DNA from 3 places in the Peribacillus sp. Aquil_B1 genome. Region 1 is predicted to be linked to each of the others. Evidence: riboswitches for the same ligand, from Rfam matches in the RefSeq annotation. Region 1 holds a riboswitch; each other region holds the start of a gene.

Region 1 (7,522 bases):
GCAGGAAGTCAATCAGCGGGCACTTTCTGGATATGACGTGATTACGGTTGGGGAGATGCCAGGCGTCACACCGGAGGAAGCGCAATTGTTCACAGGTAAAGATCGTGATGAGCTACATATGGTCTTTCAATTCGAACATATGGATTTGGGGAGCGGACCAGAAGGGAAATGGAGCAACGATAAATGGAAGCTAACCGATTTAAAGCGAATTCTCTCCAAATGGCAGACTGGTTTGGAGGGGGATGGCTGGAACAGTTTATACTGGAACAATCATGATCAGCCCCGGGTTGTCTCAAGGTTTGGTCATGATGGAAAGTATCGTATTGAAAGCGCTAAGATGCTTGCTGCTTGTCTTCATATGCTTCAGGGTACACCTTATATATATCAAGGGGAAGAGCTTGGCATGACCAATGTTGCATTTGAGGGCATCGATGAATACCGGGATATCGAAACATTGAATTCATATGACGAACTCGTCAATTCTCATGGCTGGTCAAAAGAGCGGATGATGTCAGCCATCCACGCCCGCAGCCGGGATAATGCGAGAACACCGATTCAGTGGAATGACTCCCGGAACGCAGGATTCACGCAAGGGACTCCTTGGATTAAGGTTAATCCCAATTTTCCCGAGATTAATGCAGAAAAGGCCTACAATGATCACAATTCCATTTTTCATTTTTATAAAAAGCTTATCCAATTACGCAAGGAACATGATATCGTCGTTTATGGCCGTTTTGAATTGCTGTTGCCGGATGATGAACGAATATTTGCCTACACGAGGTCATTTGAAGAAGAAAAGCTGTTGGTGCTATGCAACTTTAAAGAAGAGCAGGCTCCCTATACTTTGCCTGAAGAGCTGCATGCATATTCTGCCACAAGGCTGATCGGGAATTATGATCAGGAGGAAGAAGGAATCTCAAGCAAACCCCTGCAACCATATGAATGCCGTGTTTATCATTTGAAATGAAAAAAGGACCTGTTCTTCTCCGATTAGGGAAGAACAGGTCCTTTGCGTATTATTTTGATTTAAGATCACATTCCTCAAGGGGAATGATTTTCGTTTTATGCTTAATTTTATAGCCGAACCATAGGACGAAAAATAGAATCAAGCCAATGTAGGAAACGAACATTGAATTCCAGTCAATCCCATCGCTGCTGAAAGCCTGATAGCCTTGTCCGATGATAATGATCATACAAAGGACAAGTGCGAATATAGGCCCGAATGGGAAGCCTTTTGCACGGAATGGTAAATCATTGATATCAAGTCCTTGTGCAGCGTAGGCTTTGCGGAACCGATAATGGGCAATCGCAATCCCTACCCAGGTGACGAATCCAGCCATGCCTGAAGCATTCAATAACCAGATATAAACGACGCCATCACCGAAAAATGAAGCTAAGAATGCAACGCAGCCAACTAATGAAGTCACGATAAGTGCATTCACAGGTACGCCTCTTTTATCTAATTTTCCTAGGAATTTCGGTGCTTTCCCGTCACGTGCCAGGTCCCATAGCATACGGGTTGAAGCGTACATGCCAGAGTTACCTGCAGAGAGTACGGATGATAAAATGATCGCGTTCATGATGGATGCAGCAAAGGCAAGGCCGGCACGTTCAAATACAAGCGTGAATGGACTTACGGCAACATCTTGACTCAATAAACGTGAATCCGTAAACGGAATGATCATTCCAATAACGAAAATTGCAAGGATATAGAACAAGAGGATGCGCCAGAAAACGGATCTGATCGCTTTAGGGATATTTTTTTCTGGATCTTCACTTTCACCAGCAGTCACTCCAAGCAATTCCGTTCCTTGGAATGAAAAGCCGGCAGCCATGAATACGCCAAGAATCGTGAAGAACCCTCCGTTAAAGGGACCTTCGCCCATTGTGAAATTGGAAAAACCAATTGGGTCATTCCCACCCATGATTCCGAGAATGATCAGTACACCCGTAATCAAGAATATGACGACTGTCACGACCTTGATCATGGCAAACCAGAATTCCGTTTCCCCGAAACCTTTAACTGACATGTAATTGATAAGAAACATAGTGATTAACGCAATGGCACTCCAGATAAACGAAGGGCTATCCGGGAACCAGAACTTCATAATTAAGACAACGGCAGCCAATTCGGCGGCAATGGTGATTGCCCAGTTATACCAGTAGTTCCAACCAATCGCAAAACCGAAAGACGGATCGACGAACTTGGATGCATAGACACGGAACGAACCTGCCACCGGCATGAACGCTGCCATTTCTGCAAGACTTGTCATTAAGTAATAAACCATGATGCCGATGACCGCGTATGCCACCAAGGCACCGCCGGGTCCGGCTGAATGAATGGCACCGCCACTTGCTAAAAATAAACCTGTTCCAATCGTTCCACCTAATGAAATCATCATTAAATGACGCGCTTTCAGGCTCCTTTTCAGTTCAGTAGGGCTTGATGCTGATTGTGAATTTGACAATTGATGTTACACTCCTTTTTATTGGAAGGGAACGAAAAATAAAAAACAGCAGTCGAAAAAGATCGACGGCTGTTTATAATAAACCCGTTTATCCTTCCGAAGATAGCTCCCCACGCTTTTTGAAAAAACGTGACAGTGGTGTTCCTGTTCGGTAACACCGCCAGCAAGAATATACATGGAATATACCCTAACTTCGGCAACTTATCCTTTCAAACGGAGTCTTTAATTTTCCAGAATCTCGTCCGTTTTACTTTTATAAGCTGCAGCCTCTAACTCATCGGTAAATGAGGAAGTATTCAATTTTCTAATATCGTTGCGCCAGTTTGTAAGTGACGTCGGACGATTGTACTCATGAATTGCATGCAAACGTAAATAGATTGCTAGTAATTGAGTAAACTTTACTATATTAAAATTATAAAATAACTTCTGGGATATCGCAATGGTTATTTTATGTGGTTATTTTTTCCTAGTAAATGAAAGATTCGAGTGATGGTATACCAAAATAAAGCATCCTGATAACTAAACGGTACTCCTTTTTATAAGGGCATAGTCCAGTTTTACATGTTTGACCACTTCAGGATTCTCAAATAGATCCACTGCCATTTTACCAATCCACTCCAGTGGCAAGGAAATGGTTGTGATGTCAAGCATTTCACTCAGGCTATCATTATTGAAGCCGAGAATGGCCACATCATCCGGTACCCTTGTACCCGATTTCTTAGCGGTAAGAATGAAGCCTGCCGCCGTGTCATCATTCGTGATGATGAGAGCTTCAGGTTTGTCCATCATTGAATTCCAATCCTGAAACAATTGTTCACCGTCTTTGATGTGATAACTGCCTTCAAACAGCCATTCCTTGTTGTTTATCAGTTTATGTTTTCTAATGATATCGTTAAAGGCCTTTGTACGATGGGAACTATTTCTGCTCTTTTTACGGCCGAGGCTGTATCCGATTTTCTTATATCCTTTAGCAATTACGTACTCAAGGGCACAGGAGAAAGCGGCATAATGATCAATACTGATGGATGAGAATTCGGCCTGGGCTGTATCTTCACATAAAATAATCGGTCCGTATTTTTGATAATCCAAGAGGATTTTCATTTCCGAAATCCTTGAACAAACGATGATGCCATCGAGCTGCTTCATTTGCAGCATATTAAAAGCCTGGATTTCTTTCTCTCTGTCATAATTTGTTTGAAAGATGACGATATGACAGCCGATTGCATTTGCCTGTTTAGTGATTCCGTTAACGATTGCTCCGTAATATGGATGATTGTTGAAGGGGATGATGATGCCGATAAGATTGGTCTTGCCTTTTGAAAGATGAATGGCGTTAATGTTTCTCGTATAATTCAAACGATCGATCGCTTCTAAGACGCTCTTTCTTTTATCGGGGCTTACATATGGATGATCATTCAATACACGAGATACGGTTGAGACAGATACACCGGCACATTGAGCTATTTCTTTAATATTTGTCATGGTATCACCGTTTTTTCTTTTTATATATTGTACAGTATGAAACCCATTTCAGGGCAAGAGTTCAGAGTGAGCATGCTGAAGATTTCTTCAAATAAGGTCTTGTTCTGGTATTGGTTTCATCCTTTAAGATTGGTATAAGTCTTAGAGGAGGAGGAGATCATGATGTTCCAAACCTTAATCACCCTGTTTGTGCTTTGTGGAATTGAATTGGGATTTGCGTACTTGGCAGTTTCCCTGAAACAGGAAAAATGAGTGGCAATGCACTTGAATTCGTGAGATCCGCACATTTACTCGTGAATTTTACGTCGTCCCGAAATAGTCCCCATGGTTTATATTCACCATAAAAACTCCACAATATAAATATAACTTCATTGTTACGTTTCATGTTCGGAAAAACTGACTGTCAGAGAGCTCTCCAGTGGAGATTCCTGACAGTTTTTGCTGTGCGTAAAAATCATTCGTCTTTTTGTTAATGTTTGAAAAATAGTTGCACTTTTTTCGTATAATTGTGTATAGTATAAAATAAGTTGTATAGAGGAAACTTTTTAGCATTTACGACAATGTAAAAAAATTTACACTTAATTTTGCATTCGGCAAACATTTTTAGGGAAATGAAAAAGGGGAGGGATTATGATGGGTTTTCTAAAATCCATTGGGGGCGTTCTTGCTGCAATGCTGATTTTAACGGGGTGCGGCAATGACACGACCGAACAGGATAAGGACAATGGCAAATTGAACGTAGTTGCTACGACAGGAATGATAGGGGACTTGGTGGAGAATATTGGCGGTAAACATGTCGAGGTCACTAGTTTAATGGGACCCGGAGTGGATCCCCATCTTTATAAAGCAACACAGGGTGATGTGGAGACTTTGGATTCGGCCGATATGATTTTTTATAACGGTGTGCACCTTGAAGGGAAAATGACGGATATCTTTGAAATGATGAGCAAGGATAAACCGACAATTGCCGTAACGGAGGACTTCAAGGAGAACCAGCTTCGCAAAGTGAGTGCAACGGAACATGATCCACATGTATGGTTTGATGTAAAGCTTTGGATCGTTGCGGCGGAGGCAGTCAAGAAAGAATTGATTGCCAATGATCAGGAACATGAAGCAGAGTATCGTGAAAATTATGAGGAGTACGTTCTGCAATTGGAGGAACTTGATAAATATGTTCAAGAGGAAATTAATAAAATACCGGAAGATCAACGGGTTCTCGTAACAGCACATGATGCTTTTGGATACTACGGGCAGTCATATGGCCTGGACGTAAGAGGTCTCCAAGGGATCAATACTTTATCGGAATATGGATCAAAAGATGTGACGGATATGCGGAATTATCTTGTGGAGAACAAAATAAAAGCGATTTTCATTGAGTCAAGCGTACCAAGGAAGGCTATCGAGGCTGTCATTCAAGGAGCGGGTAAGCAGGGGCACAAAGTGGAAATCGGCGGGGAATTGTTCTCGGATGCAATGGGTGAAAAAGGGACGGAAGAAGGAACGTATATCGGAATGGTCCGTCATAATACCGACACCATCGTCCGTGCATTGAAATAGGGGGGAGAAACTATGAATCAAGCAGCTTTGAAGGTCGAAGGTTTAACGATTGCTTATCATAAGAAGCCGGTTGTCGAAGATGTCTCGTTTGAGGTGCCGGAAGGAAATTTAATTGGTATCATAGGCCCCAATGGAGCAGGGAAGTCCACTTTGATAAAGGGAATACTCGAATTGATTCCGAAAATATCGGGGCAAATCACAATAAAGGGTTCTACTTATAAATCGATGAGGAAGAGTATCGGGTATGTACCACAGCGGGAGTCAGTGGATTGGGATTTTCCGACCAACGCACTCGATGTCGTGATGATGGGCAGATATGGTCATCTCGGATGGCTGAAGCGGCCAGGTAAGTCCGAAAGGCAGAAGGGGATGGAGTGCCTGGAAAAGGTGGGGATGGCTGAATATGCTAACCGCCAAATCAGCCAGCTATCAGGCGGACAGCAGCAACGGATATTCCTGGCCCGTGCATTGGCACAGGAAGCGGATATTTATTTTATGGATGAACCGTTCGTAGGAGTGGATGCCGCAACGGAGAAAGCAATCATACAATTGCTGATGGAATTGAAGGAAAAAGGCAAAACCGTTCTGGTTGTGCACCATGACCTATCTACCGTGAAGGAATATTTCGACTGGACGATGTTATTGAATAAAAAGGTGATGAAAATAGGTCCGACAGAAGAAGTGTTCATTCCCGAATACTTACAGGAAACATATGGAGGCCGCCTAGCGATACTATCAGACACAAAGTCCGGCCTTTTATTAAAATGAGGTGCACACGATGAACATACTGGATATTATTACTGATCCAAATACAAGGTGGATATTGCTTGGCACGATGTTCCTCGGATTAAGCAGCGGGGTCATCGGCAGCTTTGCCTACCTCAGAAAGCAGTCTTTGCTTGGTGACACGCTCGCACATGCAGCATTACCAGGTATCTGTGTAGCCTTTATGTTAACTGGAGTGAAATCCACTTCCTACTTTCTGATAGGTGCGGCCCTAGCTGGCTTAGTGGCTGTTTTCTTGATCAGTGTGCTTACGAGATACAGCAAGATTAAGCAGGATGCAGCCTTGGGAATTGTCTTATCCTCCTTCTTTGGCTTCGGAATTGTCATGCTTACGCAGATCCAGCAGAGCGAGTATGGAAACCAGAGTGGTTTGGATACGTTTTTATTCGGGCAGACGGCGTCAATGGTCATGTCCGATGTGTATATGATGATGACGGTTTCCTTTATTCTCATTTTCACTTGTACCGTATTTTTTAAAGAATTCAAATTACTGTCCTTTGACCCTGGGTTTGCTAAGGGGATGGGATTGCCGGTTGTTTTTCTGGATTATTTCATCATGATGCTGATCGTGGCAGCTGTAGTGATCGGTATCCAGGCTGTAGGCGTCGTATTGATGGCATCTTTACTGATCACGCCTGCGGTTTCTGCCAGGTATTGGACGGAGCGGCTGCATATCATGATCATCCTGTCTGGTATATTCGGTATGTTGAGCGGTGTTTCTGGAACGTTGATCAGTACATCGGTCAATGATTTGCCAACAGGACCGTTAATTGTCTTATCCGCGACGGTATGGTTTTTCTTCTCCATGCTTTTTGCTCCTAAACGCGGAGTGCTTTCATCTGTATGGAGAAGGGTGTCGACGAAAAAGAAATATTCTCTCGAACAGGATAGAAGGAAAGGGAGCCACACATCATGAATGATTTTTGGATTATATTAGTCGGGGCATTGGTGGCGGGTTCTTGCAGTGTAGTAGGATGTTTTTTGATAGTCAGGAAAATGACATTGATTGGGGATGCCATCAGTCATTCCGTTTTGCCGGGTATCGTATTGGCGTTTTTAATAACCGGGACTCGTGACTCCGTTCCAATGTTGATCGGGGCTGCTGCGCTCGGCTTGCTTACCGTATTCTTGATCCAGCTTTTCCAATCGTCGGGCGTTCAATCCGACGCGGCGATCGGGATTGTATTCACTTCCCTTTTTGCAACGGGGATCGTACTCGTGAGCCTGTA
Region 2 (7,522 bases), on a different contig from region 1:
CCTATAAAATTATCCAGTTAGCTCGTGATCATATTTTCGCTGATACAGGAAAGCATGGTATGCGAATGCCTTTTGTCTTAAGGGCAAAATTCAAGGAGGAAAACACCAAAAAGAAGGAAGTGCAAAAAAATAACAATTCCATTTGAACAAACGAGCCTGTATCCACTTTGGATCAGGCTTTTTTGTATATTTTAGACTTTGAAAAAATCATGCTTGAATCTGCGATTGTCCAGAATTCTTTTTGAAAATCACCTTCGTTTTAAAATGTGAGAACAAATAACAACCTATAACCACAATACCGCTACCAATTCCTTGTACCCACGTCATTTTTTCACCTAATAATAGAAAGGCTAAAATTGCAGTAAAAATAGGATTGAAATTCAAGAAAATACCTGATGTTGTTGTACCTAGTTTTTGTACACCAATGTTCCAAAGTACCATACATGCTACAGTTGAGATAACGCCTGTATATAAAATAGATTGTATGAAAGAAGTATTTATATTAGACACTGTAAAATTGGAAAAATTAAACGGAAGAAGAACGATAAGTCCAAATATACCAGAATATAATGTAGACATCATGGGTGTTGTTGTTATCATGGCCCATTTGCTACAAACGGAATATATTCCCCAAACGCATACAGCAGCCATCATATATAAATCACCTGAATTAAATCGTAATGAAAGGAGTAGATCAATATTTCCTTTTGAAAGTACAAGTATTACGCCAATAAGCGAAAAAAGCATAGAAAACATTTGTAAAATATTAATTCTTTCTTTTAAAAAGAAGAATGAAAAAATAGCAATTGAAATCATGTTTAATGTTGATATTAATCCAGCATTAGTTGCGGATGTTTTCTCTAATGCTACAAATTGTAATAGGTTAAATAGAACCACACCTGTAATTCCCATCAAAAATAAAGGAAGGATTGCACTTCGAGTAGGGAATATCCTTCTTTCTTTCCACCATACAATTGGCAAAAGACAACTAATAGCAATGATCCACCTTAAACTCGTCAACGTCATCGGAGAAGCATGACCGACAAGCGATTTTCCTACGACAAAGTTTCCACCCCATAATAAACTTGTTAAAAGTAATAACGAAAAATAATAATATTGCATATCTTTTGCTCCTTTTCATCTTTCACAGTTTAAGTGAAAAAAGATCGAAGCCATTGTGCACAATGACATTTCAATTTTCATAATTAATTACTAATAATTTTAACATTTTAGTTCGTTAGTTAATATATTATTTTGTATAATAGAAGAAACTTAAAATAATGTTAAAAAATATAGTCGATATACAGAATTTAATTAAGTTTTGGATAGTGGATGATACCGATTTTGGAACATTTGTAAAAGGAGTGACTATAAGTGGAATCTATCGTAAGCAAGGTTCTAGATCATGTTGATATTCAAATTTTAGATTTACTTCAAAAGGATGCACAGTTAAGTAATACTGAGCTTGCCAAGCGTGTCAAGTTATCTCCACCAGCTATACATTCAAGGATAAAACGTTTGGAAAATGAAGGATTTATTAATGGGCAAGTAGCAATTTTAAACCAGGAGAAGCTAGGTTTTGATTTATTATGCTTTATTTTTATGAGTACGAATATACATCAAGCTGAAAAACTGGAAGTTTTGGAGAAGGCTTTAGCTTCTATGTCAGAAGTATTAGAGTGCCATTGTTTAACAGGTGAGTATGATTATCTTTTAAAAGTGGCTAATAAAGATCGAAAGGAATTAGAAATATTTATTAGAAAGTTAAATAAACTAGGCATAACCAGAATTCAAACTAGCCTAGCTCTCAGAGAAATTAAATATTCAACAGTTTTACCCATATAGGAAGAAAAGTCACGTTCGAAAAAGTACACTTGATTGAACGTGTTTTGTAGAACAAGAGAAAGAGAGAAGTAGAAGAAGGAATAAAAAATGAATTCCTTAAATTTGGAAACATACAAATCTGCAGCAAGGATAAAAATGAAGAGCAGCAACTTCAGGCCATGAAATAAAAGAGTTTGGCTAAAAAACTAGTCAAAAAAATAGCCTTTGCTAAAAGAGAACAAAGGCTATTTATTCATTATCAAGTTATATTAGTAAATATAAATCCAATTCTAAAGTTGAACTTTAAATGCGTTTCTTATTTCTTTCATGAAAATAACCTTCTCTAATTTTACATATTGAATGTGAATGGAAATTCACTTTATTCGTTTGTATTTGTTAAGTGATCCTAGGGAACGAGTCATATAAGATTATTCTTATCATTTCAAGAAAATGGAGATTCTGCTTTTGCCCTTAATCTTATAAAATCATTATATTGCTAAACTAGTTTAAGCACTGAGCCGTGCATCGATTAAAAAGCAGTGCACTCTTTATGAGTTGCACTGCTTTTTAAGATTGTATCCCGTTAATTATGGTCTTTAAATTAGAAAATCGGTATTAAAGTATAGCTGAATGAATCGTTAACTTTATTTATTTAACAAAACAGCTTCTTCGTTTCTAGGTTGTAGAGCCATTTGTAGTGCTATTTTTTCTTCATCGTTTAAAGGAACCAATGGTAAGCGGACACCTCCAACATTTAACCCTCGCATATTTAATGCTGATTTCACCGGTGTGGGGCTTGGTGCCGCAAATAATGCTTTCATAATTGGAAGAAGTTTACGATGCGTAGCGGCAGCACCATGGACATCGCCATGTTTAAAGCTATTGATCATTTCTTGCATTTCATTTCCAATTATGTGTGAAGAAACCGAAACAATGCCTGTTCCACCGATGGCTAGAACCGGTAATGTTAACCCATCATCGCCGCTGTACAATGTAAAATCACTAGTTGTTTTGCTAATGATTTGTGCCATGGCATCTAAGTCACCACTTGCTTCTTTTACTGCCACAATATTGTTGATTTTTGAGAGGCTAACAATCGTCTCTACTGACATGTTTACAACACTACGTCCTGGAATATTATAAAGCATTACCGGTAATGATGTTGATTGGGCAATAGCCTTGAAGTGCTGAAATAATCCTTCTTGAGACGGCTTGTTATAGTATGGGGTAACGAGCATGATTCCGTCGACTCCTGCTGCCTCTGCTTGCCTTGTTAAGCTGATAGAAGCTTTTGTGTTATTTGAGCCAGTTCCAGCTATGACTGGAACTCTTCCATCAACAACTTCAACCACAATTTTGAATAAATCTAGTTTCTCTTCTGTTGTTAATGTAGGAGACTCTCCAGTTGTACCAGCTATTACTAATCCATCAGAACCATTAGCAATTAAATAGTTTACTAAAGTTCTCGTAGCATTAAAATCAACCTCATCATTATGATTAAACGGGGTAACCATTGCGGTTAAAACTTGGCCAAAATTCATAACTACACACCCTTTTGTATAATATTTTTTAAAAAATTCAGAGGTGGTTAGGGCCATTCAGGAGTAAACGCAAAAAAGCAACAACGAGGGTTCGCTGCTGCAGTAGAAACAATATTTATCAAAAAAATCGTTTCAGCGCGTAAGATAGCCCTCCATATAGTTTCCTATATGACAGTCCTGTATTTATTCAATAGCAGAACCAGCTTCAAGAACATGAGATTCTTTCCGCTTCGGCAAATTCCCCTTTCCACAATAGTCATAGGATCTCATTCTCCTCAAAATGTGTACTAATGGTCTTTGCTCCTCTATCCTCACTTCAAAAAGTACGAAGTAAGAAAATATTTAATTGACTGTAATATAACAAGGAATCCTTTCTATTGCAAGGCAAATTAGAAATATTTTTTTAGAACTCATGGATAATCAATGGAATGGATACGGCATAGGGCTGGATTCATCTTTTTTAGTAACTCAAAATTAATAGTTTTATAAAACAAACTGTATGAAAAGATCCACCCTTTTATCGTCAGTTTTGACAATAGATATATCTTGAAGATGGTATCAAGGTGGGGAGGACAGCAAGATATGAAAATCTGTGACGTGGGAAGCAAGAAAACGATCGCTTCAATTGTAAGTAGGGCCCATTGATACAAAATTGGAACGAGATACGTATAAACAACATACGTATCTCGTTCCAAAGCCATGAGATGAAATGAAAAAAGCCATTAAGATTCGTGGGGTTGTTAAACAAAGAAAATTGATCACGCATTGAACTGCGCAATGGACTGTAAGCAAAATGAGGAAAGATGGCAAAAACGGTTGTACCGCCGTTAACAGAAAGTTTACATTAGTACCTCATTAATAACGACCAGTGTTCGCAGAAATAATGAGAGCCCCATTTGAAGAATAAATACCTGCTTTGGCCAAAGCATTATACGGATCTAAATTCCATAATTGTGCAGTATAACAGGACGTTTGACCTTTCATTATCCATCCGTTACCGCCGGAACTAGCGCAACTTGTAAATGCCCTCTTAGTCGTGCCATTAAAACTGTCAACCCAAACATTTGCATAATAATCGTAAGGAGCAGACGAATAAAACTTTAAGTAACCCCACGCCGTATGACAATACGCACTGCCTTTTAGCTGCACATATCCAATTTTCACACCGTTTTTATAGATATATTCTGTTTCATAGGTGATTGGGCTTTTAGAAGCACAGCCTGTCGAATAAGGGTTTGTATTATCGTAGGACAAAGCAAATGCTTTATTCATCGGTGCAATCGCAAAAAACAGTCCAAAGACAAGAGTTATTACCATCATAATATTTAATAATTTTTTTATAATAACCTCTCTCCTTTCCTTCTTCTAGACTTTACCATATGGAAATTGGTATTTCTATGCACTATGGAATCATTTACCACATGCGTAAATATTACCATTTTATAGGTGATTTACGTTGTTGAGGGATAGTATCCATTCCCATTAAAAAAAGGTAAATAAATACCAAAAACGAGACAATGGTGAATGGAACGAATACAGGCCATAGTCCTTTTTTTGCATTTATTAATAAATAAAATACATTGGACTTATATTTTATTAATAATGTAAAGTTACTATTTTAATTGGTAAACATCATAAAAATTTATAAACAAGGAGGATATTTGTTGATTTGTTTAAAAAATACATAATTGCCTAAACGATAAATAGGAGGTATTGATTTTGAAAGCGAAAAATAAATTTGCAGCAATGCTGACAGTTGTAACAGTAGGATTAACAACTTCTTTATCAAGTGTACAAGCATTCTCGGAATCTTCAAGTTCAGATAATAAACGTAAACCAGAGCTCGTTTTTCCAGTAATCAGTGATGTACATATTGATGATGGATCAACAGCTGATATGAACAAGTTCAGAACAGCCATGGATCAATTAAATAAAGCTGCGCCTAGACAGGATGCTTTTGTTGTGGTTGGGGATTTAACGGACTATGGATACGCTACTGAATATGATAAGTTCTTCTCCATTTATAATGAGAAGAAACAAGGCGATGTCCAATCCATGTTTACAATGGGGAACCATGATTATTGGAATGGACTTTCCGTTGAAAAGGCACAAGATCGTTTTCTCGAGAAAACTGGAATGGATTCTCTTTACTATCATAAAAAAGTAAATGGATATGATTTTATTACGTTAAGTCCGGAAAATGGTAATACGCATGGTTTATATTCTGTTAATCAAATTAACTGGCTAGGTGAAAAGTTAGCTGCAGCAGAAAAAGAGAATCCGGACCAACCAATCTTTGTTTTTCTTCATCAACACATTAAAGACACTGTGTATGGAAGTGACTTGTGGGGAACTCAGGAAAACAAAGAACTTTTATATGATACATTAAAGAAACATCCACAGGTTATTACATTTTCAGGCCATTCTCATTATCCACTTGAAGACCCGAGAACAATTCACCAAAAAGACTTTACGTCTGTTGGCACGTCTTCTGTAAGTTATTTGGAATTGGAGCCAGGTAAACTTCAAGGGTTTCATCCAGAAGGATATCGGGATATTAGTCAAGGGATGATTGTAGAAGTTTATAATAATGAAGTTGTCATTAAAAAACGTGACTTTCATAAAGACGATTGGACAGGAAAACCATGGGTAATAAAAAACCCTTCTAAAAAAAATAAATTTAAATATACAGACGATCGTGATCAGTTACCACCGGTTTTTTCAGGTAAAGACAAGGCTTTGATTGTAGAAGAAAAATCCACACTTAGAAGTTTAAATGTAACCTTTCCACAGGCAAAAGATAACGCACTCGTACATTCCTATCACATTACCGCCAAAAACAAGGAAACAGGGGAGCTGGACGCTGAGTTCACCGCATTTTCTGAATTCTATTATGATCCTGTACCAAAGAATTTAGAGTTCCCTGTTGCTGGACTTAAGCCAGGTATTGATTATGAAATTAAGGTACAAGCACTAGATTCATTTAACAATAGCAGTAAAAGGGTGTTACTGGCTGATGGCCAGACAAAAGCAATGGAAATGGTCTCGGCCCAAGCTTCTCCTTCTTTAGTAACGGAAGGTGAATCGACTGCACTCCAAATGAAGATGAAAAATCATGGAAATAAAAGTGTGAAAGGGAAAATTAAAGTGGATGCACCTGAAGGTTGGAGTGTGGAGCACAATGAACTTGAATATGAGCTATCAGGAACAGAAGAAAAATTGTTGACAATAAAAGCTACACCTAGCAAGGAGATTTCGGGTTCAGCACAATTCAAGATTACTGCTTTCGAGGATGGCCAAATAATTGGCTCCAAGAATATAAATGTATTCGTCAACATGATGCTTGGAGAAAGTTTTGACCAATTAGAGTCTGCATTAAAGCCAGCAGTGAATGAAAACATTCCAAGTTCCATTCTCGGTTGGAGCCATACAGCTCCTAATGGCTGGACGGTTACAAATAGCTCGAATATGCCAGCTGGTACAGAAGAGTGGCAAGGTTGGAGCTTCACAACAAAGGACTTTTGGACAAAAGCAGAAGACCAGGAGCGTAACCGATTTGAACTTGGCAAAGGTGTTATAGCAGTAGCGGATCCTGATGAATGGGATGATAACGGTTCACCAGCTGCAAAAGGCTTTTTTGATAGTACATTAACTTCACCTTCTGTAAAAGTTGATGATGCAAAAGATCTATACTTAGGATTTGCATCCCACTATAAACAAGAAGGAATGCAAACAGCTGAAGTAACTGCTGTTTTTGATAATGGAAAAAAACAACAAGTTCTCGTTTATGACAATAAAGCTGCTTCGGATAATAAAAATGGACATGTCTTGAATAAATATGAAATTAAATCGATTAAGGTTCCTGAAGATGCTGCCTCTATGAAATTACAATGGAGAATGCATAATGCCAAAAATAATTGGTTTTGGTCGATTGACGATATTCGATTGGATGACCAAATGATCGTTTCACCAAATTAATGAGAAGAACAGGTGAACTTTTCTTGAAATTTGTAAAAGTAAAAAGCGGACTTTCCTTAAGGGGAAGTTCGCTTTTTCTCTTCTTTGTGAAGATAATACATCATATTGAGGGATAGTAATTAATTATAAATACTGAAGTGCGGCTTTATATAATTCTTGGATAATTAAAAATAATATCA
Region 3 (7,522 bases), on a different contig from region 1:
GTTCCATCAGCTCAAGAATCTTGTTATCCGTTTCTTTCAGCTTGTCATTGTAACGAACTACAGTAACATGCTGTGTCATCCACTCACCAAGTTCTTTGTGAAGGACGTACGCATTTTCGTTACCATCAAGAGACATGACTTCATTCCATTTCTCCTGTTCTTGTTTTTCGTACCCTTCATACAATGAAGAAGGAATGGATTCTGAAGTTTTATCAAGGCCTTCAATATATTTAACGGCATTCGGTCCAGCGACTGAACCGCCATAGATTGCAGAAAGAAGTGAGTTCGCACCAAGACGGTTACCGCCATGTTGTGAGTAATCACACTCACCTGCAGCGAATAAACCTTTGATGTTAGTCATTTGGTCATAATCCACCCAAAGTCCGCCCATAGAATAGTGAACGGCAGGGAAAATTTTCATTGGAACTTTACGAGGATCTTCGCCCATGAATTTCTCGTAGATTTCAATGATTCCGCCAAGTTTAATATCAAGTAATTTCGGATCTTTATGTGATAGATCCAGGTAAACCATGTTTTCACCATTAATGCCAAGCTTCATGTTCATGCAGACGTCGAAGATTTCACGAGTCGCGATATCACGAGGTACTAGATTACCATAAGCAGGGTATTTTTCTTCAAGGAAATACCAAGGTTTTCCGTCTTTATATGTCCAGATACGTCCACCTTCACCACGAGCGGATTCACTCATTAGACGAAGTTTGTCATCTCCAGGGATTGCTGTCGGGTGAATTTGAATGAACTCACCATTAGCATAATTTACACCTTGTTGATAAACGATGGATGCTGCTGAACCTGTATTGATCATTGAGTTAGTTGATTTACCGAAAATGATTCCAGGGCCGCCGCTCGCCATGATGACTGCGTCTCCAGGGAATGATTTGATTTCCATTGAAGTCAGGTTTTGAGCTACGATTCCGCGTGCTGTTTGCTCATCATCGATGACAGCTCCAAGGAATTCCCAGCCTTCATATTTTGTTACAAGGCCTTCAACTTCATAACGGCGAACCTGCTCGTCCAATGCGTAAAGTAATTGCTGACCAGTTGTTGCACCAGCGAATGCTGTACGGCTATGTTGAGTACCACCGAAACGACGAAAATCAAGTAGACCTTCCGGAGTACGGTTGAACATAACACCCATACGGTCAAACATATGGATGATTGATGGTGCTGCTTCGCACATCGCTTTAACCGGCGGTTGGTTAGCCAAGAAATCTCCGCCATAAACTGTATCGTCGAAGTGGATATATGGAGAATCCCCTTCACCTTTTGTATTTACTGCCCCGTTGATTCCGCCTTGGGCACAAACTGAGTGAGAGCGTTTAACAGGCACTAAAGAAAATAAATCAACCTGTTGTCCCAGCTCTGCTGCTTTGATCGTAGCCATTAAACCAGCTAGACCTCCACCAACGATAACTATTTTACCTTTACCCAATTCTGTCACTCCCTTATTTCCATTAGCCAAGCTAAGTTTTTCCTAATTCTTATAAATGAACTCTATCTTCTTATACGAATGCGAAAATTGCGCTGATTCCGATATAAGTAAGAAGAACGAAAACGATCAATGTAAAGTAAGTCATGATTCTTTGCGATCTTGGTGAAACTGTAAGACCCCAGCTCACAGCAAATGACCATAATCCATTAGCAAAATGGAAGATTGCCGAGGTAACACCGACAATATAGAACACAAGCATGAATGGACTGGAGAAAATCTCTGCCATCATGTCAAAGTTAACTTCTGCACCCATAGCAGCTTGAATTCTAGTTGCCCATATATGCCAAACAAGGAAAATCAACGTTATGATTCCAGTTAGGCGTTGTAGCATGAACATCCAGTTACGGAAAAAACTAAATCTGCCTAAATTGTTTTTGGCTGTAAAGGCAATATAAATTCCGTATACAGCATGGAAAATGAGCGGTAGATAGATGACGACCCATTCTACCAAAATCTTCACGGGCGTATACTCAATTAAATGAACTGCCCCATTAAAAGTTTCTTCTCCTTTTGTTGCCATAAAGTTTACCGATAAATGAAAAATTAGGAATAGACCAATTGGAATTACTCCTAGAAGTGAATGAAGCCTGCGATTCCCAAACTCACGATTTTTTGCCACTAAGTGCCCCCCCTTAATTTGTGAAAAATCATGCAAAGATAAACTGGTGGCTACCTTTTATCTCCGCGTGAAAATACAGTATAGAGTCAAAAAAAAATCCTCTATACTTCCTTTACAATTATGTGACATGTCCATTTTACTCCTGACTTCTATGTGCGTCAAGAAAACGGATACAAGAAATCTCTTTTTCAGAATAGATTTTATTGGATTAAATTGGCTATTTTTTGTTTGTCAAGATGATATTTTGAATAAATTTCTCATTTACCTATTAATATCTCGGTATAATTTCTCATTTTTTTCCAATTGTTATTTAAATAAATAAAAAACAGTATAATTTGCAAAAGAAATACGTTTATAATAGATTTACAGAAAGAGGCGATAAATTATGAAAAAAAATATTGCTGCTGCGATAGAAGAAGAGATTCAAACTGAAGAAATTCAAACAACTGAAGAATTCCTGGTTCCAGCTTTCGGATACGAATTAATCAGAGAAGTTCTATTGAACGATATTCTCGGAAAAGACTCTAATCAAATCCTCTATTGGGCAGGTAAACAATTAGCAAGAAAATTCCCATTGAATGGCGATCAGGAAGTGATTGAATTTTTCCAAAGCGCCGGATGGGGCAATCTAGAAATCTTGAAATATACGAAACACGAGATGGAATTATCCCTGACAGGTGAAATAATCAGCCGCCGCTTGGATTTACACCCTGATTGTCACTTCCAACTTGAAGCCGGTTTCCTTGCCGAGCAGTTTACACTGCAAAAAAAATTCCTCAGCGAATCAACGGAAGAAATCAAACGCCGCGCAAAAAAAGTGATATTCACCATCCAATGGGATCCCAGAGATCCAATCTAATGAGCCCTGAAAACAGACTTACCCTTTTTACCGGAAGTCTGTTTTTTATTGGACTCAGACACTTACGCTAGCACATTTGCATGCTGACCTAGTTTAAATGCTTCATGAAGAGATTCAACCGCCTTCACCATTTCCTTTTCATTGACGACAGTGGAAACTTTAATTTCAGATGTGCTGACCATCTTCACCTGGATGCCTGTATTGGCCATCACTTCAAACATCTCGGCAGCCACTCCCGGATTGGATACCATTCCAGAACCGACGATGGATACTTTGGCCAATCCGCTCTCCGTTTCGACTCGGTCGAATCCCAATTGTTCTTTATTATTTTCCAGCACAATCAAGGCCGCTTCCGTATCTTCACTTTTTGTGGAAAAAGATAGATTCGTCGTATCCTCGGCAGTCATGCTTTGAATGATGATGTCCACATTAATCCGGTTTTTCGCAAGTGTCGTGAAGATTGTGGATAATGCACCAAGTGATTGGGGCAAACCATATATGGTGACCCTCGTAATACTGTCTTCAAAAGCAATCCCGCGTACAATTAAGTTTTCTTCCATAGTTGCTTCCTCCTCAATGATCGTTCCTGATTCTCTCTCCATGCTTGAACGGACTTCAAGCGGTATTTGATAATTTTTTGCATATTCGACAGCCCTTGGATGAAGGACGCCCGCCCCCAGATTGGCAAGTTCCAGCATTTCATCATAAGAAATGGATTGGAGTTTCCGTGCGCCTTTTATGTAGCGGGGGTCCGTTGTGAAAACGCCCGTTACATCCGTATAAATATCGCATCTATCCGCATTCAGCGCTGCAGCGATAGCAACCGCCGTCGTATCGGAACCGCCTCGCCCTAAGGTAGTAATTTCCCCATTTGCATCGGTCCCCTGGAAACCGGCCACGACCACTATTTTCTTCTTCTGAAGCTGAGCTTGGATCCTCGTGGCATCGATGTTTAAAATCCGGGCATTCCCATGAACGGATTCCGTTTGCATGCCAGCCTGCCAGCCAGTATATGAAATGGCTTCATGTCCTTCTTCAATCAATGCCATCGTTAACAGGGAAATCGTTACCTGTTCCCCCGTAGTCAATAGCATATCCATTTCCCTCTTGCTCGGGGTTCCGGAAATATCCCGCGCCATGGAAACCAATTGATCCGTGGTTTTCCCCATCGCTGAAACAACGACGACTACCTCATTTCCATTCTCCACTTCCTCGATTACCCGATTGGCAACATTTTTGATTTTTTCTACGCTTCCGACGGATGTTCCGCCAAATTTTTGAACGATTAATGCCATCCCCATGCACCCTCTCTACCTTTTTAGGCAATAAAAAAAGCAATGAGAAATATCTCATTGCTGTGATCACATATCTAAATACTGTAAACACAGTGAGATAGCTCTCCAGGGTATAAACCCTGACAATCCGCCATTTATTAAATGTCGGACCAGGAAAACAAGGTATGAGTCTTGTCTTCCTTCGGCGTCATCCCCTTTCAAAACCTTTCATGGAAGCTCATACTTCTCCAGGTTTTTACTCTTGAATTCCGCACCTCTATCAGCACTTTTAAGTTGTCTAGTTAAAAATTCTTTTTAATCATAGCATAGAGATTTATCGGTAGCAAGATTATTCTTGTAATTTTCTAACGATTCCCTCGGCTACCCCTTTTGGCATGCCAGCTTCCATGATTTCCTCGGCCGTCGCCTCTTTGATTTTCTTCAATGATCCAAAATGCCTTAATAATTGCTTCCTTCGCTTTTCCCCGACTCCTGGAATATCATCAAGCTGGGAGTGAACCGCATTTTTCCCGCGTAGCTGGCGATGAAACGTAATCGCGAACCGATGCACTTCATCCTGAATTCTTTGCAATAAGTAAAATTCCTGGCTCCGTGAATCAAGAGGTACGATTTCAAGCGGATTTCCGATCATCAATTGCGAGGTCCTATGCTTTTCATCCTTAATGAGGCCTGAAAGTGGAATATCAAGGCCCAATTCATTTTCCAGAATATCCCGAACTGCTTCGACATGTCCCTTTCCGCCATCAATGATGATCAAGTCCGGAAGCGGAAGCCCTTCTTTCAATACTCTTGAATACCTTCTTCTGACCACTTCACGCATCGATTCATAATCATCAGGCCCTTGGACCGTCTTGATCTTATATTTGCGGTACTCCCTTTTTTCCGGCTTTCCATCAATGAACACGACTAAAGCGGAAACTGGGTCACTTCCCTGGATGTTGGAGTTATCGAAAGCTTCAATTCGATGCGGAGTGTAGATACCCAGTTGCTTCCCGAGGTTTTCCACCGCATTGATCGTTCTTTCTTCATCCCTTTCTATCAAAGAGAATTTTTCCTGAAGCGCGATGGAGGCATTTTTATTCGCCAATTTAAGCATGTCTTTTTTCGCTCCCCGTTTCGGGTGAATCGTTTTGACACCAAGCAGCCCTTCGGCCATTTCGGCATCCACTGATTCAGGCAGCAAGATTTCCTTTGGTTTAAAGTGGTTCGTAATCTCGTAAAACTGACCGAGGAATGTAAGAAGTTCCTGTTCGGGTTCATCGTAGACAGGAAAAAGTGAAACATCCCTTTCTATTAATTTACCCTGCCGGACAAAAAATACCTGAACGCACATCCAGCCTTTATCATAGGCAAAACCAAATACATCCCTGTCGATGAAATCTGTCGTCATCATTTTCTGCTTTTCCATCGTAATATCGATGTGGGCAATTTTGTCACGGAACTCCTTGGCCCTCTCGAAATCGAGATCTTCTGATGCCTCCAGCATTTTTTCAGTCAGTTCTTTTTTTATTTCAGTATGCCCCCCGTTCAAGAACCGGTTGATATCATCCACCATTTTTTTATATTCCTGTTCCTCTACATTATAAACACACGGGGCTAGGCACTGGCCAAGGTGATAGTAGAGACAAACGCGATCCGGTAAAGTATTGCATTTTCTTAGGGGATAGATGCGGTCAAGCAATTTTTTCGTTTCGTTAGCTGCAAATGCATTCGGATAAGGACCGAAATATTTACCTTTGTCTTTTTTGACTTTTCGCGTAATGATTAGACGTGGGTGGCGTTCCGCAGTCAGCTTTATGAAGGGATACGTCTTATCATCCTTTAGCATGACATTATATTTTGGGTCATGTTTTTTGATTAAGTTCAACTCTAAAATAAGAGCCTCGATATTGGAAGAGGTGACGATATATTCGAAATCCTCAATTTCATTCACGAGCCGGAATGTTTTTCCGTCATGCGATCCCGTGAAATAAGAACGGACACGATTTTTCAACACTTTCGCTTTGCCTACATAGATGATCGTTCCCTGACGATCTTTCATTAAATAACAACCAGGTTGATCGGGAAGAAGGGCAAGTTTATTCTTTATTTGTTGATTCATGCATTCAGCCTCCTGTTCTCCCTTTTTTACAATTATTATATATCAAGATAGCGAAAAAAGCTTCAAGTCCGCAGACTTGAAGCTTTTTTTAGCTAACCTACTATTACGCATGTTTTGAAATAAGTTCAGCAAGTGCTTCTTTAGGTTGGAAACCAACAACCTTATCAACCACTTCACCGTCTTTAAGCACGATTAATGTCGGGATGCTCATGACACCGAATTTTCCAGCTGTTTCTTGGTTTTCATCCACATCCACTTTTACGATTTTTGCTGTATCGCCAATTTCAGTATCAAGCTCTTGAAGAACAGGAGCGATCATTTTACAAGGTCCGCACCATGGAGCCCAAAAATCTACAAGAACGACACCTTCGCTAGTATCTGTTGTGAAAGTTTGGTCAGTTGCATTTATAATTGCCATATATATTTCCTCCTCAAATTTACTCAAATAACTAAAGACAGTATACCATTGTTGCTCGAATCGATGCTAATATTTTGCTTCAGTGGTAGGATGTCCAAAAAAAGAGTAAATATGCAGGCCAAATAAAGGGGCAAGACATGTATCGGCTTATGCCAAATGTCTTGCCCCTCATCTATATTGTTTCTATTACGCGTTAACTTTAAGTTTTTTGAATTCTTCCGTAAGTAACGGAACGACTTCGAAAAGGTCTCCGACAATTCCATAATCAGCCACATTGAATATGTTAGCTTCCGGGTCTTTATTGATCGCAACGATAACCTTGGAGTTCGACATCCCCGCTAAATGCTGAATCGCACCGGAAATTCCGCAGGCGATATAAAGGTCCGGTGTTACGACTTTACCCGTTTGCCCGATTTGCAAAGAGTAATCGCAATAATCTGCATCACATGCTCCACGGGAAGCTCCTACCGCTCCGCCAAGAACTTGTGCCAGTTCCTTTAATGGTTCAAAACCATCTTCACTTTTCACGCCGCGGCCACCAGCGATGATCACTTTCGCTTCTGAAAGGTCGACCCCTTCACTCGCTTTTCTAACAACATCTTTAATGATTGTACGTAAATCCTTGATATCCACACTTAATGTAGAAACATCACCAGAGCGGGACTCATCTTTCGCTAATGGTTCGATATTGTTCGGACGGATTGTCGCGAATATCAC

Evidence for each region. A riboswitch is a leader RNA that binds a small molecule or an ion and turns the genes downstream of it on or off. The one in region 1 is predicted to bind lysine.
Region 2: it holds a riboswitch for lysine, as region 1 does, so the genes downstream of both, dapA (4-hydroxy-tetrahydrodipicolinate synthase) here and MPH60_RS19020 (amino acid permease) in region 1, are expected to answer to the same signal.
Region 3: it holds a riboswitch for lysine, as region 1 does, so the genes downstream of both, MPH60_RS03445 (aspartate kinase) here and MPH60_RS19020 (amino acid permease) in region 1, are expected to answer to the same signal.

Annotation. Positions count from the first base shown of each region.
Region 1 is NZ_JAKXEE010000003.1:168,479-176,000, reverse strand. It holds gene MPH60_RS19025 (glycoside hydrolase family 13 protein) at 1-967, shown strand, start outside; gene MPH60_RS19020 (amino acid permease) at 1,017-2,468, opposite strand; lysine riboswitch at 2,564-2,748, opposite strand; gene MPH60_RS19015 (LacI family DNA-binding transcriptional regulator) at 2,988-3,950, opposite strand; gene MPH60_RS19010 (metal ABC transporter solute-binding protein, Zn/Mn family) at 4,581-5,507, shown strand; gene MPH60_RS19005 (metal ABC transporter ATP-binding protein) at 5,520-6,275, shown strand; gene MPH60_RS19000 (metal ABC transporter permease) at 6,286-7,209, shown strand; gene MPH60_RS18995 (metal ABC transporter permease) at 7,206-7,522, shown strand, end outside.
Region 2 is NZ_JAKXEE010000001.1:1,764,231-1,771,752, forward strand. It holds gene MPH60_RS08800 (DMT family transporter) at 208-1,122, opposite strand; gene MPH60_RS08805 (Lrp/AsnC family transcriptional regulator) at 1,375-1,845, shown strand; gene dapA (4-hydroxy-tetrahydrodipicolinate synthase) at 2,469-3,365, opposite strand; lysine riboswitch at 3,503-3,681, opposite strand; gene MPH60_RS08815 (DUF2690 domain-containing protein) at 4,221-4,637, opposite strand; gene MPH60_RS08820 (metallophosphoesterase) at 5,085-7,343, shown strand.
Region 3 is NZ_JAKXEE010000001.1:691,935-699,456, reverse strand. It holds gene sdhA (succinate dehydrogenase flavoprotein subunit) at 1-1,453, opposite strand, end outside; gene MPH60_RS03455 (succinate dehydrogenase cytochrome b558 subunit) at 1,524-2,132, opposite strand; gene MPH60_RS03450 (YslB family protein) at 2,518-2,991, shown strand; gene MPH60_RS03445 (aspartate kinase) at 3,054-4,286, opposite strand; lysine riboswitch at 4,377-4,553, opposite strand; gene uvrC (excinuclease ABC subunit UvrC) at 4,615-6,387, opposite strand; gene trxA (thioredoxin) at 6,491-6,805, opposite strand; gene MPH60_RS03430 (electron transfer flavoprotein subunit alpha/FixB family protein) at 6,992-7,522, opposite strand, start outside.